DNA from 3 places in the Bacillus sp. GB_SG_008 genome. Region 2 is predicted to be linked to each of the others. Evidence: riboswitches for the same ligand, from Rfam matches in the RefSeq annotation. Region 2 holds a riboswitch; each other region holds the start of a gene.

Region 1 (6,096 bases), on a different contig from region 2:
TTAATACTTCGCGTCCTGCTGGTGGTAAACCAAACGAAATATTACTTACACCTAGTATCGTTAAACATTCGGGCATCGCTTCTTTTATAAGCCGAATACCTTCAATTGTTGCCGCCGCTGAACCGATATATTCTTCATCACCTGTTCCAACAGGGAATACAAGTGCATCAAAAATAATATCAGATGGACGTACGCCGTATTTTGTTGTTAATAACTCATAACTTCTTTTTGCAATTTCTATCTTCCGCTTGGCCGTTACCGCCATACCAATTTCATCAATTGTTCCAACAACAATAGCGGCTCCGTACTGTTTAATAAGTGGAATCACCTTTTCAAAACGCTCTTCTCCATTTTCTAAGTTAATGGAGTTAATCACTCCTTTTCCTTGCAAATAAGTAAGAGCTCTCGCCATAACTTGCTCGTCTGTCGAATCGATCATAATTGGCACCTTTAATACTTTCGTCACAGCTTGCAGGAAATTCTCCATATCTTCTATTTCATCACGATCTGGATCTGCCATACAAATATCGATAATATGGGCATTTTTCTTTACTTGTGCCCTTGCTACTTCTGCTGCTTCTTCAAAATTCCCTTCTGCAACAAGACGTTTAAATTTCCGTGAACCAATTACATTCGTACGCTCCCCAACGAATAACGGGCGCATTGCATCTTCATATTGCAACGCTTCAAGCCCGCTAATTCCATGCCCTTTTCTTTCTTGCTTCACACGTGGCTGAAATGATAGCAACGCCTCTTTCATCGCACGAATATGTGCTGGCGTCGTTCCGCAACACCCACCAACAATGTTGACCCAACCTTCTTCTGCAAACTGCTTCACTTTATATGCAAGCGAATGCGGTGATTCATGATAATGACCGTCTTCATCCGGAAGCCCAGCATTTGGATAACAAGAAATATAACACTCTGATAACTCTGCAAGTGAACGAATATGTTCTCTCATAAACTCTGGTCCTGTTGCGCAGTTTAGCCCTACTGATAATGGATTCATATGCTCTACCGATAAGTAAAATGCCTCAATTGTTTGCCCAGCTAACGTCGTTCCCATCGGTTCAATTGTTCCAGAAATCATAAGAGGAACTTTTTTCTCTGCCTCGATAAATGCCTTTTCAATTCCTAAACAGGCTGCTTTTACATTTCTCATATCTTGACTTGTTTCTACAAGTAACAAATCTACTCCACCACGCAGTAACCCGCGCGCCTGTCTTGTATATGCCTCAATAAGCCCTTCAAACGTCACCCCACCCGTAACGCTAATCGCTTTTGTCGTTGGCCCCATCGCACCTGCTACATATACTTCTTTACCGCTCTCTATTACAGCTCGTTTCGCTAATTGAGCTGCCTTTTCATTTAACTCCTCATCTAAGTGAGAGAGATTATAATCACTTAGTACAATGTTCGTTGCACCAAATGTATTCGTTTCAATAATATCTGCTCCTGCTTCGATATACTCTTTATGAATATGTATAATAACATCTGGGCGTGTTTTTACTAAATATTCATTACAGCCTTCATACTCTTCGCCGCCAAAATCTGCAGCTGAAAGGTCTTCTTGTTGAATCATCGTTCCCATTGCACCGTCTAAAATTAAAATTTCTTGCTGCAATCTTTCCTCGATTGGTCTCATACATTTATTCCTTCTTTCTGCTCTTTCTTCGCTTGAATATACCTAACAAGCGCTTCTGTCACTTCGTACTTTAAAAATGGTGTAATTAAATAAATACCGTTAAATAATTCCATCGCAACATCAATTAACTCTTGAGATATAAAAATTCCTTCTGCCACTGCTTCTTCTGACGTTCTATGCCCGTCCATACGTCTTCTCACTTCTTCTGGAAGAGTAATACCTGGTACTTCAAAATGTAGAAAATCTGCATTTCGTTTACTTACAAGTGGCATAATGCCAATAAAAATTGGCTGCTCAATATGCTTCGTTGCTTCATATACGTTTCGAATGACTGCCGCATCATAAATGGGCTGCGTTAAAAAATACTCGGCACCAGCTGCAATTTTTTTCTCCATACGTTTTACAGCTGCTTCTATATGCCTTACATTCGGATTAAAGGCTCCACCTACTGAAAAATGAGTAGCTGCTCCAATTGATTTCCCTAAAATAGAACGCCCATTGTTCATTTCTTTAATCATTTTAATGAGCTCTACAGAAGAAAGGTCATATACAGATGTTGCACCTGGAAAATCACCAACACGTGCTGGATCCCCTGTTAATGCCAATACTTCCTCCATACCGAGCGCTGCTAATCCAAGTAAATGAGACTGCAGCCCGATTACATTATGATCACGGCACGTTAAATGGGTCAGTACAGGAATATCATGCTTTGTTAATAACGCACCCATCGCCATATTTGATACACGAGGTGATGCTAAAGAATTATCTGCTAACGTAATAGCATCTGCTCCCGCACGCTTCAACGCTTTTGCTCCTTCAAAAAAACGCTGCGTATCCAAAGTTTTTGGCGGATCAAGCTCAACAATCACTGTCGTTTCTTTCTTCGCTTTTTCTGCTAATGTAATTCGATCCACTGTATTTACACGCTTCGTTGCTATTACTTCTGCACGCTTTACAACTTCTTTAGCTGTTACAGGACGCTCATTTTCAAGTGCCCGCTTCATTGCTTCGATATGAGCAGGGGTTGTACCGCAACAACCACCAAGTAACCTAACTCCTTGCTTAATAAATTCTGGCGCCATCTCTTCAAAATAAGCAGGGCTTCCTTCATATACATAACGACCTTCTACATATTTAGGAAGACCGGCATTTGGATATGCAGATAAATAACCATATTCAGGAATTGCTATTGTTTTAAAAGATTCGATCATATGAAGCGGCCCTAATTGACAATTTAATCCGACCACATTTGCACCATACTCTATAAGCCGCTTCAATACACCATCTACACTATTTCCATTTTGAGTTGTACCAGCTTCGTGAAGAGCAAGCTGTGCAATAAGAGGGACGTTTGTTTGCTTTCGTAATACTTTCACTGCATGAAGCAATTCAAATTCATCATAAAAGGTTTCTAATAATAGCCCATCAACATTTTCCTCTAGTAAGGCATTTGCTTGCTCTAAGAGCATAAATTCTCGTTCCATATCAGTCGTTGTAACTGCTCCAATGTGTTTCATACCACCGATTGTTCCAACAATTGCATTCTTTTCTGTCACAGCTGCTTTTGCATGTCTTACAGCGGCACGATTAATTTTTCTTACGCGATCCTCCAATCCATACATGCGAAGTTTTCCTTCATTTGCTCCGTATGTATTTGTTTGAATAACATCTGCTCCGGCTGCAACATATTGTTTATGAATCGAAATAATCCGCTCCGGTTCAGATAAATTCAACTCTTCAAAGCAGCTTTGTAAACCATGAGAGTGCAACAATGTTCCCATTGCCCCGTCCCCAATAACAATTCCTCTTTGCAATAAATCTAGTAATTTCACATATCTCCCTCTCTTCTTTCTAATATAAAAAACCCCCTCTTCTCAATGAAGAGGGGGACAGCATTTCATCCTCCTCTCATCATTCAGAACAATTTGTTCTGCAGGTCTTAGCACCGTCTCAAACATGTTGTTTGAAGGTTGCTGGGTTTCACAGGGCCTTTCCCTCCACCACTCTTGATAAGAGTTTCATTCTATTGTGAATGCTAAAAGTAAACATCATCCGTTCACTCATTAACAATCTTTGTTAATTTTTTCATTAATTTAGCATGTTAAAGTGAGAAAGTCAACGAAAATAAAGAAAAATAAAATTATTCAAAATATACTTGCGCTTCTTTCTAAATTTGTTGTAAAGTAAAAAACATAATAAAAAACTTCATATTTCGAATTCTTATCGAGAGAGGTAGAGGGACTGGCCCATTGACGCCTCAGCAACCATTAACAAGCTTTTTATTTGTTAATAAGGTGCTAATTCCAGCAAATTGAGAACTGATTTGACAGATAAGAAGAAGACTATATTCGTCATATATAAGCCTTCTTCTTAGAAGGCTTTTTTATTTTGTATAAGGAGGAATTCTATTATGTCTACAATTGAAACGAAGCTTGCCCAAATTGGAAATCGCAGTGAAACAACAACAGGAACAGTCAATCCACCCGTTTACTTCTCCACTGCGTACCGCCACGAAGGAATTGGAAAGTCAACAGGGTTTGATTATTCCCGAACAGGAAACCCAACACGTCTTCTATTAGAGCGCGCAATCGCTGACTTAGAGCAAGGAGAGCAAGGCTATGCCTGTAGCTCAGGAATGGCTGCTGTTCTTCTTGTCCTTTCACTATTCCGGTCTGGTGACGAACTTATTGTCTCTGAAGATCTATACGGCGGAACATATCGTTTATTTACAGAGCACGAACAAAAATGGGATGTGCGATGTAGATACGTAGATACGCAGCATATACAAGAAATTGAAAAAGCAATTTCACCAAATACAAAAGCAATTTTCATCGAAACACCAACAAACCCGCTTATGCAAGTAACGGACATCGCAGCAGTTGCTACCGTTGCAAAACGGCACAACTTGCTTCTTATTGTTGATAACACATTCTACACGCCGTATTTACAACAACCAATAACAACTGGAGCGGACATTGTCCTGCATAGTGCTACAAAATATTTAGGAGGTCATAACGATGTGTTAAGCGGACTTGTCGTTGCTAAAGGTGCAAAACTATGCGAGGAACTTGCCCACTATCATAATGCATCTGGAGCTGTGTTAAGCCCATTTGATTCTTGGCTTTTAATACGCGGCATGAAAACATTAGCACTGCGCATGAAGCAGCATGAAGAAAACGCAAAAGCAATTGTTGCCTATTTACAAGGGGAAGAATCTATAACCGATGTGTTTTATCCGGGAAAAGGCGGTATGATCTCTTTTAAACTGAAAAAAGAAGCATGGATTGATCCATTCTTACAATCTCTGTCTCTTATTACGTTTGCAGAAAGCCTTGGCGGCGTAGAAAGCTTCATTACATACCCAGCAACACAAACGCATGCCGATATACCAGAAGACATTCGCACTGCCCGCGGCGTTTGTAATCGTCTGCTCCGCTTCTCTGTAGGAATTGAGAATCAAGATGATTTAATTCAAGACTTACAGCAAGCACTTAAACAAGTAAAAGAAGGAGTGAGAATATGAGTTATTCACTAGATACGCTTTTACTTCATAATCGTTTTAAGCATGACAAACAAACAGGAGCTGTCAATGTTCCTGTTTATAACACATCCACATTTCATCAATTTGATGTAGATGCATTTGGAAAATATGATTATAGTCGCTCTGGAAATCCAACGCGCGAAGCTCTCGAGGAAATAATTGCTTTACTAGAAGGCGGGAGCAAAGGGTTTGCGTTCTCATCTGGCATGGCTGCTATTTCAACAGCTTTTCTTCTTTTATCACAAGGAGACCATGTTCTTATTTCTGAAGACGTATACGGAGGTACATATCGAATTGTAACTGAAGTTCTCTCTCGATACGGCGTTTCTCACACATTCGTTGACATGACAAATTTAGAAGAAGTAGAACGCACTATTCAGCCGAATACAAAAGTTTTTTATGTTGAAACACCATCAAATCCATTATTAAAAGTGACAGATATTAAAGCTGTTTGTGAGCTTGCCAAATCTGTTGGAGCGCTCACTTTTGTTGATAATACATTTTTAACACCACTATTTCAACAACCGTTAGAACTTGGGGCTGATATTGTTCTCCATAGTGCAACAAAATTCCTTGCAGGTCATAGCGATGTTACCGCCGGATTGGCAGTCGTAAAAGATGAAGAACTTGCAAAGAAAGTTGGCTTTTTACAAAATTCTTTTGGAGCTATATTAGGACCGCAAGATTGTTCCCTCGTCCTTCGCGGCTTAAAAACATTGCACGTTCGCTTAGAGCACTCTTCACGAAGCGCTGAAAAAATTGCCTGCTATTTGCAAGGGCATCCAAAAATTAAAGATATCTACTATCCTGGATTACTGTCCCACGCCGGATATGAAACACAGCACGCTCAGGCAAAATCAGCAGGAGCTGTCCTTTCCTTTACACTAGAATCTGAACATGCATTACGCCA
Region 2 (6,096 bases):
TGTAATTTTTGCAAACACACCTACCTCATCTTTCACATGAAGGCGTAGAAACTTCTTCACATAAATTTCGTCTTCCTCTTTTAACACTTTCTCATATTGCGGAGTCACAGCACTATTCCCTGTTACACCGAGGCGTACATTTTTCATAACTGCAACTAAGTCAGATACAACAGCTGTTGCTGTTGGTAAACTTCCTGCACCTGGTCCGTAAAACATTGTTTCTCCTACCGCTTCGCCGTATACATATACGGCATTATATTCATTTTGAACAGCTGCAAGCGGGTGCGCATTTGGCAGCAGTGTTGGTTCTACTGTCACCTCTAACTTCTCACCATCACGCTTCGCTACGCCGATTAACTTAATTGTATAGCCTAAGCTCTTACTATATGTAATATCCTCCTCCGTAATGGATGTAATCCCTTTTACATTCACATCATGAAGTTCTACATTTGTAGAAAAGCCTAGTGTCGCTAAGATCGTCATCTTTCGAGCCGCATCTAACCCTTCAACGTCCGATGTTGGATCTGCTTCTGCAAATCCCAGTTGCTGTGCTTCATTTAACACGTCTTCGTATGCTCTCCCTTCGTCAGACATTTTTGTCAAAATAAAATTCGTTGTTCCGTTCACAATCCCCATCATTTTCGTAATCCGATCAGAAGAGAGACCTTCCACAATGCTTCGCAAAATCGGAATACCGCCTGCTACACTCGCTTCATAAAACAAATCAGCTTGATTTGCTTTTGCCACAGTAAGAAGTTCTGCACCGTGAAGTGCCATTAAATCTTTATTTGCTGTTACAACATGCTTTCCGTTTTGCAGCGCTTGTAAAATATATGCTTTCGCATCTTCTACACCGCCCATCACCTCAATAACAACATCAACATCTGGATTATTTATAATTTCATCTGGATTTTTCGTTAACAATGTAGGGGTTAATTGGACCTCACGTTCTTTTTCTATGTTTTGTACTAACACCTTTGCTACTTTGACAGGACAACCGATTTGATGCGCTAAACGATCTTGATGATCTTCAATAATACGCACCACACCGCTTCCTACAGTTCCAAGACCTAATAAGCCGACTCGAATTTCGTTCATAATATTGTCCACCCCTCTAAAAATTGTATTTAGGTGCCATTATATAAGGTAAAATTCAAAAAAACAATATATTTGGAACATTCCGAATAATAAAAGGCACTCCTTACAAAGAAAACGCTACCAAGTGTTGTATAGTTTCCTTTACAAAATATAAGGGGTTTCTTGATATACATAGTAATTTAGCCAATTTGAAAATAGTAGATTCCCATGGCTACGCCATTTTACCACTGGCTTTTCCAATGGATTGTCATGCCTAAAATAGTTTTTTGGAATAGCAATATCGAGCCCCTTTTGTTGATCACGCTCATATTCTTGCTTTAACGTCTCGCAGCTGTATTCACTATGGCCAAGAACAAAAATATGCTTTTCGTCTTTACTCATAACGAGATGAACACCAGCTTCTTCAGATGTCGCTAACATATCAAGTTCCTGCACTTTTTGAATATCCGATGCACGGACTTCTGTATGACGAGAATGCGGTGCAAAAAAGCTTTCATCAAAACCGCGTAACAATTTCACATGCTCCTGCTTCACTTCATGCTCAAACACACCAAACATCTTTTGCTGAAGCGGATGTTTCGGAACACCATAGTGATAATACAACCCCGCTTGTGCCCCCCAACAAACGTGAAGCGTCGATGTAACATGCTTCTTCGAATAGTCCATAATTTGCTTCAATTCTTCCCAATAATCTACCTCTTCAAAAGGAAGTGTTTCAACCGGAGCGCCAGTAATAATCAGTCCGTCAAATTTTTCCCCTTCAATATCCCGAAATGTTTTATAGAAGCTTGTTAAATGCTCCTGCGCCACATTTCTTGATGTATGAGATTCCATATGCAGTAAATGTACATCGAGCTGAAGCGGTGTATTTCCAATTAAACGAAGCAACTGCGTTTCAGTTTCTTGCTTTGTTGGCATTAAATTTAAAATAGCAATCTTCAAAGCACGGATATCTTGTGTTTCTGCTCGTTCTTTCGTCATCACGAAAATATTTTCATTTTGTAATACTTTACGAGCGGGTAAATCTTTAGCAACGATGATCGGCATACTGTTTTCCTCCAGAAAGGGCTTCTGCTAAATCAGCAATAATATCCGCCGCATCTTCAATACCAACCGATAACCGAATTAAATCAGGCGTTACACCGGCCAGATGCTGCTGCTCTTCAGTAAGCTGACGATGCGTCGTGCTTGCAGGATGAATCACACAAGTTCTTGCATCTGCCACGTGCGTCACCAATGCTGCGAGCTTCACATTTGCAATAAACTGCTTAGCGGATTCAATACCGCCTTTTACTCCAAACGTTAAAACACCGCTCGCACCTTTCGGTAAATATTTTTGTGCCAATGCATAATTTTCATTACCTTGAAGTCCTGGATAATTGACCCACTCAACGCGTTCATGCTGAGATAGCCACTGTGCAACAGCTAGTGCATTTTGACTATGACGCTCCATACGAAGATGCAATGTTTCTAAGCCAATATTGCTTACATACGCATTGAATGGACTCATACAATTTCCATAGTCTCTTAATAACTGTACACGAGCTTTCACAATGTATGCCGCCTGCCCAAATCTTTGGACGTAACTCACACCATGATAACTTGGATCTGGTTCAACAAATTCAGGAAACTTGCTCCAATCGAAATTACCGCCATCAATGACAATACCGCCAAGTGAACTTGCATGACCATCAATATATTTCGTTGTAGAATGAACGACAATGTTTGCACCATGTTCAAATGCATGACATAAATACGGCGTCGCTAACGTATTGTCGACGATAAATGGCACCTCAAGCTCTTTTGCTGCATCAGAAAGCTCTTTAAAATTAAGAACATTCATCGCTGGATTTCCAAGCGATTCTGCATACACAAGCTTTGTTTTCTCATTTGCGAGAGCAACAATTTCATCAGCGGCTAAATTTGGATTAAAGAAGGTAACCTCAATGCCAAGTTTCCGCAGACTAACTGCAAATAGATTAAATGTACCGCCGTATACTGTTGATGAGCAAAGTAGGTGATCGCCGCTGCCGCAAATATTTAATACCGCTAACATAATTGCAGCCTGCCCAGATGCAGTTGCAACCGCACCAACTCCGCCTTCTAACTCCGTCAGTTTCTGCTCAAACGCCGCAAGCGTTGGGTTACCAATACGGGTATAAATATAACCTTCTGCCTCTAAATTAAAAAGAGCTGCTAAATCGTCAGATGTATCGTATTTATACGTCGTACTTTGATAAAGCGGCAAAACACGCGGTTCACCATTTTTCGGCGTATAACCACCTTGTACACAAATTGTGCCTTTTCCCCTTGTATCACTCATTCCTCAATCCCCTTTCTTTCTTAACATAAAAAAAGCTGCTTCTTTCCTAAATAAGAAAGAAGCAGCTTAGATAAACGCTCGACATGTCGCCTTTCTTATCGTTCAGGAAATACCTGCAGGATTTGGCACAATTCCGTTTTACGGCTGTTGCCAAGGTTTCGTAGGGCCCGGTCCCTCCACCTATTCTTGATAAGACTTATGCAATTACCGTTGATTTTATAGCAAATATTTCCTAGTGTCAATTATTTTTCTGAATCTTTGTAAAAATAACAACAATCCGTTTGTTCATTCTCAAACTTTAAATTATATTAAAAAAACATTGATATTCTATACTAAAAACAAAAAAAACGTTTCAAAAACTTTACTTACTATGTAAAATTAAAGAGTTATACTTAATTTTAGCAAGCATCAAAATATATGTATAAACATGATTAAAATTATGACTAGTTCAGGGTTTCATACAATAATGATGCTGATTTTTGTAATATACTTTGAATAAGTAGCTCTTTAAAAAAGATAATATTCATATTGAATGAGTTATCCAATTATTTTCGTATCAGAATCTCTAACTTTTTCATAATAGGATGTAACATAAAGGAGGCATAAAAAATGGCTACTAGGAGAAACATGCACTATTTACTCATCATGTACGGTATATTTCTAGGTGCTATAGTTGGTGCTATAGTCTGGTTATTTTTAGTTATCACAAATGTTGGAATCCAGTTTATTTGGGAATATTTACCTAAAGAATTAGGATCACCCTCTTATTACACAATTTGTGTAACAGTAATTGGTGGTGTTCTTGTCGGACTGACACAGAAGTATTTCGGTACATATCCTCGTTTAATGCCAGAGACCATGGCTGAATATCAGAAAACAGGTAGAATCGAGTACCATTTTGTGCATAAAGCTACGTTAACAGCTATTATTGTTTTAGTATTTGGCGCAAGCTTAGGACCGGAAGCAGCACTTGTTGGGATTATAGGTGGGCTTTGTACGTGGGTTGGTGATCGCTTTAAATTTACTTTAAAAGGAATGCACGAACTAACAGAATTTGGGATTGGCGCTGCTTTAAGTGTTATTTTTAATGCACCACTATTCGGTTATTTAGCTCCAAGAGAACATGAGGATACACAACTCACTGAAAATTTTAAAGGGAAAAAGACTATTGTATATCTCGCTACTACTTTTGCTGGTTTTACTGTTTATTTATTTCTCAGTCAGTTCGATAATCGAGGATCCTTTATTGTTAATTTCGGAGAAGGATCTTTTGCACTCCATGAATGGATTGCCTTTCTCCCTCTTATTTTTATAGGTGTTGGGGTGGGATACTGTTATTTCCAATTCGAACATATATTAGAAAAAATAGTACATCCTTTTCAAGAATATAAGCTAACATTAGCGATTATAGGTGGTATCCTTTTAGGGATTGCAGGAACTATACTTCCGTATACACTGTTTTCAGGAGAACACCAATTAAAAGACTTAGTAAATGAATGGACAGGAATATCATTTGGGATACTGGCTCTTTCAGGGATTTTAAAGTTGTGTATAACCGCGGTTTGTTTAACTACAGGTTGGCGTGGCGGACATATTTTTCCAATTGTATTTTCTGGTGCAAGTATTGGCTATGCTATAGCAACTCTCATACCGTCATTAGATCCAGTTGCTTGTGTAGCTATTGTAACGACAGCTATTTCAAGCTATGCAGTACGAAAACCAATCGCTATGACATTATTATTACTCATGTTCTTCCCAATTAATTTATTGTTACCAATGATTGGAGCTGCAATGATCGGTAATGTATTTCCACTTCCGAATCATAATAAGAATGAACAAGAAGAACTGGTACAAAAATAAAATAATAAAATAAAGTGAAACTCCCAGCAGTGGGGGTTTTCTTCATTCCCCACTGATTATTAGTTGAACCAATCGGGCTTTTACGGGCAGTTTATCTCCCACCTATCTTCTTTGTTTTCACCGAATTTTGAGGTGGGAGTATTACTGCCCACGAATAGCGGGATAAAAAAACAGTACCGGCACTTTTATAGTGTTGGTACTGCTCTATTAAATAGCATTTGTTTTGTTAATTAGAACGCACTTGCTACTTTAACAGCTTTTTCAAGACCTGCTGCAATAATTTCTTCTGCTGTTAAATCCTCTACCAGCCTTAAATGTGTCGTTAATCATATCTACTCCTACATACAATATTTTCATTTCTCATTGTATCAAATTCAGTCTCTTCTAAAACATGCAAGTAACTTTTTCACTTTGTAGTTATTCATAACATTGATATAATGGATAAAAATGTAGTTTTCATTATATTACTTGAGGGGGCTTTCACAATGACATTAAACAAAGCACTTACAATTGCTGGATCTGATACAAGCGGCGGCGCTGGTATGCAAGCAGACTTAAAAACATTCCAAGAGCTTGGGGTATATGGTATGACAGCTCTTACAACAATCGTAACAATGGATCCACATAACGGTTGGGCACATAATGTGTTCCCAATTCCAGCGTCTACATTGAAACCACAATTAGAAACGACAATTGAAGGCGTTGGCGTTGATGCATTAAAAACAGGTATGCTTGGATCTGTTGAAATTATTGAACTTGTTGCTGAAACAATTGAGAAACATAATCTACAAAACGTAGTAGTAGACCCTGTTATG
Region 3 (6,096 bases), on a different contig from region 2:
CAAAAGAAAGCAGAAACGTGTAATTTTCTACTCATTGTCGATATAATATATAGAAGAAATACAGTGGATAAAAGGAGTAGTTTGAAATGAAACAAAAAGCTTGGGGTGCGATTCTGCTTAGTAGTGCATTACTATTAACAGGATGTACTAGTAATAAAGAAGTAAAAAAAGAAACGAAAGAAAACTTAGAACAGATAGATCCAAAAGATCAAAAGGCAGACAATCCGGAAGATGTGAAAGTGTATAATTCCGTACATAGTCAATATGAGAAAAAAATTGATGACGAATTAAATCAGGCTATGGAGCTTTGGAAAGAAGCTAAAGAAGGATCTGCAAGCACATTACAATCTCCGAAGTTTAAAGAAGACGTACAAAAGGTAACAGAAAATACGTTAGCAGATATTGAGAATGTGCGTAAAGAAATTCGGGTTCCAAAATCAAAAGAACGGGAAAACGCCTTGTATGTAGGTTTTTTAGATGAAACAGAACAGGCGATGAAAAAATTAGCGCAATTAGCGAAAGAAGAAAATTCTGCATTAATTCGTGATGTTGAAGTACATTTTTCTACAGCAGTTAATTATTATGATCGTTTTAAAAAAGAAGAGCAGGGAGCGAAATAACTTTGTTTACAAACAAAGTTATATTTTGCACTTAACGACTATAAAACCCGCACCTCAAGATTTTAAGAAATCGAAGATAGGTGGGGGTTTTTTGTTGTTTTGTAAATAAATTTTAAGATAGAGGAATATTTGACATTCTTTGCATATATTATTATCATTATTGATAATAATAATAAATTTTAAAGGGGTTGAACGAAATGATTGTTGTAACAACGGAAAGTGTGCCAGGTTACGAAGTAAAAAAGACGTTAGGAACTGTGTTTGGATTAACGGTACGGGCAAGAGGCTTAGGAAAAGATATTATGGCTGCATTCAAAGGTTTATTTGGCGGAGAGATTTCACAGTATACAGAAATGCTTGAGGATGCAAGAAAATATGCGTTAGATCGTATGATTGAAAATGCTGCAGCGATGGGAGCGAATGCAATTATTATGGTTCGTTTTGATTCAGGCAGTCTTAGTCATAATATGAGTGAAATTGTAGCATATGGTACAGCTGTTATTGTAGAAACGGTTGAATAGTATGTGGAAAGGCATTTTCATATATTTCTGTGTACAGGTGATTATTTTTCTTATTATTTTAATGATTGCTAAAAGAAAAGATAAAAGATTACAAGATAATCATGGCACAGAAGTACCAAATGGGTATTTGTTTACAGGGGAAATATATTTTGATCCAATTACGAGAGAGAAATATGAAGTATACTATAACGAAATGAACGGAAAAAGGTTTCATAAAAAATGTTAGTTTATCCCGCATTAACGGGCAGTAAGACCCCCACCTCAAGATTGAGAGAGAAGCGAGGAAGATAGGTGGGGGATAACTGCCCGTAAAAGCCCGATTGGTTCAACTAACCCTCAGTGAAAAAAGCACTCACTGAGGGAAGTTTCACTTTATTGTTATATGGAATCAATAGAAATAACTTTCACTATATAAAAGCAGCTCTTTTAGACGGAAGCTAAAAGAGCTGCTTTGCTTTTGTTTACCTTATTAACGTGCAGTAACTCCTCAGATTAAGATTTAAGGGAAATGAAGAGTATATAGGAGTAACCGCCCGTAAAAGCCTGATTGGTTTAACTAACCTTCTGGGAAAAAATCGTTCCCAGAAGGAAGTTTCACTTTATTTTGGCATTTTATATTCTTTTTTCGTTCCATCTGTAAAGACAACTTTTAAGTCGAATTTTTGATAATCTTTATCGAGTTGGAATACATCTACTACTTGATCAACGACATCTTGGTCTTTTGTGTCCTTATCGAATTTAAGCTGTTGTAAGAGTGGAGCCAATTTATTCATTGCTTCATCTCCAGCCAACCTTTCATTTGTTTTACTATCGTCTACTTTTGCTTCTGGTTTGTCAGTTGCTTTTTTCTGTTTATATTCTGCTTCGTAGTCTTTCTTTGTATCTTGATAAGTTGCCTTTAAATTGAATTCATTAAAACTTAACTTTAAATCTTGATTTACTGCATCTTTTGTTCCCTCTGTCGTTTTCTTATTAGTAGTTGTATCCTGTTTTGTTGTTGTACATCCTGTCATTGCAGGTACTAGCATGAATGCTAAAAGGATTGAAAATAAGATTCTCATGTTGTATGCCTCCTTATTATTTTTCAATAAAAGTTTTTCCAATTTTTATCTTTTTATGTAAGAGAAAAAAATTGTTTTTTACAATATTGAAAGTAAATTAAAAAGACAAAGGATAATTGCTGTGGTCGGATATAAGATATCTATATCATTGAAGAAAAATCAAACTGTAGTAAGAGGAAATGAAGGATAAAGAAAAAGGTATCCTTTGAGGGGATACCCTTTTTATGTTACTTCTCAATTCTTGCCCATTTGAAGTTTAATGGGCCCGCGAAATCAACTTCAACGATACCTTTTACATAAGAGCGCTGTAAATAAGATTTCCCGTTTTGATATAGAGGTGAGATTACTGCATCTTTAAATAAGATTTTTTCTGCTTGTTTTAAAGCTTCCCAGCGTGCTTTTTCGTCACCAGCAAGGTCTGTTTTTGCTTTTTGAATTAAATCGTCAAATTCTTTATTTGAATAATGATCCAAGTTGTATGGATTACCAGTTGTGAACAATTCTAAGAATGTAATTGGATCAGCAAAGTCTGGGCTCCAGCCGTCTATACCAATTTCGTAATTGCCTTGTAATAATAACGTTACTTGTTGTTTACGAGGCTGTGGTTTTAGTGTAACGGTTAAACCTTCTAAGTTTTTCTCAAGCTGCTCTTTTAAATACGCCCCTGTTTTCTTTGATAAATCCGTATCGTTTGTTAAAAGTTCTAGTGTAATTTTATCCGATCCGAGTTCTTGTTTTGCTTGTTTCCATAACTTTTGTGCTTCTTTAGTATTTTCCTTTGTTAAGTCTCCATTTTCAGTACGGAAGTCTTTTCCACTTGGCCCCTTTACAAAGTTCTTTGGAATAAGTGAGTAAGCAGGAAGAGAGCCGTCATTCAATAGAACATTTACGAAGGATTTTCTATCAATAGACTTATCAATTGCTTGACGAGCATTTACATTTTGTAACACTTTATTTTTTTCGTTCATGCGTAAAAATTGTACGCCGACAGCTGGGCGTTCTTTAAAATTAGAATCTTTACGGTATTTATCAACTAAATCAGATGTTAGAACAACACGATCCAGTTGTTTTGATTCATATAAATTTACTTCTGTGGATTTCTCTTTCACAATATTAAAATTAACTTCTTCTAGTTTCACAACATCTTTATCCCAATAGTTTGGATTCTTCTTGAATTGGAAGCTTTGTTCATGTTTCCAATTCTCTAATGTAAAGGCACCGTTATAAATTAATGTATTTGATTCTAAAGCGTATTTATCGCCTTGTGATTTAAAGAATTCTTCATTAATTGGTAAGAATGTCGGAAACGCAGTTAGGCTAATGAAGTAGGGAACAGGGCGATCTAATTCCACTTCTAATGTTTTATCGTCAATTGCTTTTACACCAAGTTGATCAGGTGAAAGTTCTTTGTTGTTAATCTTTTGCGCATTTTTAATATCAAAGAATAAAAATGCATATTCAGAAGTTGTGGCAGGATCAACAGCATGTCGCCAAGCGAATACGAAATCTTTCGCTGTAACAGGTGTCCCATTTGACCACTTAGAATCTCGTAAATGGAACGTATATTTTGTTTTATCTGCACTAACATCATGAGATTTTGCTACGCCAGGAACTGGTTTATTACCTTCTCCAAGATTGTATAAGCCTTCAAATACGTTTCTCATTACTTGCCCAGAATCGGTATCTGTTGCACGTGCTGAATCCATCGTACGAATTTCAGTAGCAGATGCTAAGTTTAGGATTTGTTTATCAGGTACTTTATCTTTTGCTTTTGCGGTACTTGCATTATCTTTGTAGCTACCGCATCCCGTTAATAATAAGCTTGCCCCTAAAACAGATGCGACAGCAGGTATAAATTTCTTTTTCATTTTAGTTCCTCCCTAAATTGTTTGTCTACTTTGTCTTAATATTTTGTTGGCCAACAATTATGAGGGAAAATAAAAATCCCTCTTTTCATATAAAAAAAGAGGGATTTAAGTGTTTATAACGTGCGCACATTTATAAACAAAGTCCCTCATTCTATCTTTCAAGCAAAATGCTTGCAGGAAGTGGCACAGTATTCGCAAGCGAACCTGTTGCCGAGGTTTCACAGGGCCAGTCCCTCAACCTCTCTTGATACAATGAGTAAACATAATAGACAAGTATTAATTTTTTATTTCTTTAACTATTCGAAATCTTACCATTAGAATGAATGGAGTGTCAATTAGGTAAGGTAAAATTCGTAATTTTCAGTTTTTGGAGACGAAAGAACATCAAGTATATACTTGATGTTCTCATGCATTAAAAATTAAAATTATCTGGGTCCGGCCCAACACGGTGATTCTCATTCAGAGATTGAATTGCTTTCATATCTTCAGCAGTTAATTCAAAGTCAAAGATATCTGCATTTTCAATAATACGATGCTCCTTTACGGATTTTGGAATCGTAACAACCTCATTTTGCAAATCCCAACGCAGGATTACTTGGGCAGTAGATTTATTATACTTTGCTGCAATTTCTTGTAAAGTTGGATGATTAAGAAGCTGACCTTGCATTAATGGTGACCATGCTTCTAATTGAATGCCATGCTCTTTACAAAAAGTATGCAGTTCTTCTTGAGTTAAGCGTGGGTGATATTCTACTTGGTTAATCATTGGTCTAATTTCCGCATCTTCTAGTACGTCTTGTAAATGGTGGACTTGGAAGTTACTAACACCAATAGAACGAACACGACCGTCTTTATAAAGCTTTTCTAATGCTTTCCACGTCTCTTTATATTTACCTTTTACAGGCCAATGTACTAAGTATAAATCTAAGTACTCTAAGCCAAGCTTTTGTAGACTTGTTTCGAACGCTTGTAGTGTAGATTCATAGCCTTGGTCGCTATTCCATACTTTTGATGTAATGAATAGTTCTTCGCGTGGAATACCGGATTCTTGAATTGCTTGTCCAACACCTTCTTCATTTTTATATATAGCCGCTGTATCAATGCTACGGTATCCGTTCTTGATAGCTGCTTTTACAGAATCAATAACCTCTGAGCCGTCTTCTACTTTAAAGACACCTAAACCAAACCATGGCATTTTCACACCGTTATGTAAAGTTGTGCAATCTTGTAAGCTCGTTAATTTCATGTTAATTACCCCTCGCTTTTTTATTTGTTGCTTCAATTGCTTGGTGAATGACCTTTGAGAAATTATACTCATATAAAACTTTTAGACCTTCTGCAGTTGAACCACCTGGCGTTGTCACTTGTTCACGCAGCATAGCTGGATCTTGTTCTTGTTCGAGCATAGCAGCAGAACCAGCAATCATTTGAATGACAAGATGTTTTGCTGTTGCTTCATTAATCCCATAACTTTTTGTTGCTTCAATTAGACCTTCAGCAAAGTGGTAAAGAAAGGCTGGTGCACTGCCAGTAACAGCAGTTAGTTGGTGAATTTCTTCTTCTGTGCAGAGTTGTGATGTACCAATGCCTTTTAAAAGAAGTTGCAGTGTTTCTTGCTGTTCTTCATTTACGGAATGTCCCATTGTATATAAGGAGATAGACTGTCCGATCGTCGCAGCTGTATTTGGCATAATCCAGGCAACTGGTGTACCTTGAGGAAGTTTTTCTTCTAAGTAAGATGGGCCAATTCCAGCAGCAACGGTCACTACAAACTGATGAGCTAGAAGAGGAGATAATTCCGCTAATAACTGTTCATGTGCAGCTGGTGGCATTGCTAAAACGATGGTATCCACAGCTTTGATGTACTGTTTCCAATCATTTGTGGTCGATACGCCATATCGTTGCTCTAATTGCTTAAGTTTTTCTATATCGCTTCGATTGGATACAATAATTTCTTCGATGTATTCTTTACTCGTCTTAAGTAGACCAGTAAATATTGCTTCAGCCATACGGCCTGCACCAATAA

Evidence for each region. A riboswitch is a leader RNA that binds a small molecule or an ion and turns the genes downstream of it on or off. The one in region 2 is predicted to bind S-adenosylmethionine.
Region 1: it holds a riboswitch for S-adenosylmethionine, as region 2 does, so the genes downstream of both, ACTDJC_RS02550 (methionine biosynthesis PLP-dependent protein) here and ACTDJC_RS05410 (bifunctional O-acetylhomoserine aminocarboxypropyltransferase/cysteine synthase) in region 2, are expected to answer to the same signal.
Region 3: it holds a riboswitch for S-adenosylmethionine, as region 2 does, so the genes downstream of both, ACTDJC_RS21495 (ABC transporter substrate-binding protein) here and ACTDJC_RS05410 (bifunctional O-acetylhomoserine aminocarboxypropyltransferase/cysteine synthase) in region 2, are expected to answer to the same signal.

Annotation. Positions count from the first base shown of each region.
Region 1 is NZ_JBPZSK010000001.1:517,926-524,021, reverse strand. Features, by position in the region: gene metH (methionine synthase) at 1-1,645, opposite strand, end outside; gene ACTDJC_RS02555 (bifunctional homocysteine S-methyltransferase/methylenetetrahydrofolate reductase) at 1,642-3,477, opposite strand; SAM riboswitch class I at 3,551-3,661, opposite strand; SAM riboswitch class I at 3,863-3,982, shown strand; gene ACTDJC_RS02550 (methionine biosynthesis PLP-dependent protein) at 4,056-5,168, shown strand; gene metC (cystathionine beta-lyase) at 5,165-6,096, shown strand, end outside.
Region 2 is NZ_JBPZSK010000002.1:76,406-82,501, reverse strand. Features, by position in the region: gene ACTDJC_RS05420 (homoserine dehydrogenase) at 1-1,098, opposite strand, end outside; gene metA (homoserine O-acetyltransferase MetA) at 1,240-2,145, opposite strand; gene ACTDJC_RS05410 (bifunctional O-acetylhomoserine aminocarboxypropyltransferase/cysteine synthase) at 2,126-3,421, opposite strand; SAM riboswitch class I at 3,514-3,617, opposite strand; gene ACTDJC_RS05405 (chloride channel protein) at 4,031-5,281, shown strand; gene pdxK (pyridoxine/pyridoxal/pyridoxamine kinase) at 5,767-6,096, shown strand, end outside.
Region 3 is NZ_JBPZSK010000014.1:25,090-31,185, forward strand. Features, by position in the region: gene ACTDJC_RS21475 (hypothetical protein) at 87-620, shown strand; gene ACTDJC_RS21480 (YbjQ family protein) at 818-1,141, shown strand; gene ACTDJC_RS21485 (hypothetical protein) at 1,143-1,367, shown strand; gene ACTDJC_RS21490 (YusW family protein) at 1,741-2,202, opposite strand; gene ACTDJC_RS21495 (ABC transporter substrate-binding protein) at 2,430-4,070, opposite strand; SAM riboswitch class I at 4,219-4,324, opposite strand; gene ACTDJC_RS21500 (aldo/keto reductase) at 4,483-5,316, opposite strand; gene proC (pyrroline-5-carboxylate reductase) at 5,318-6,096, opposite strand, start outside.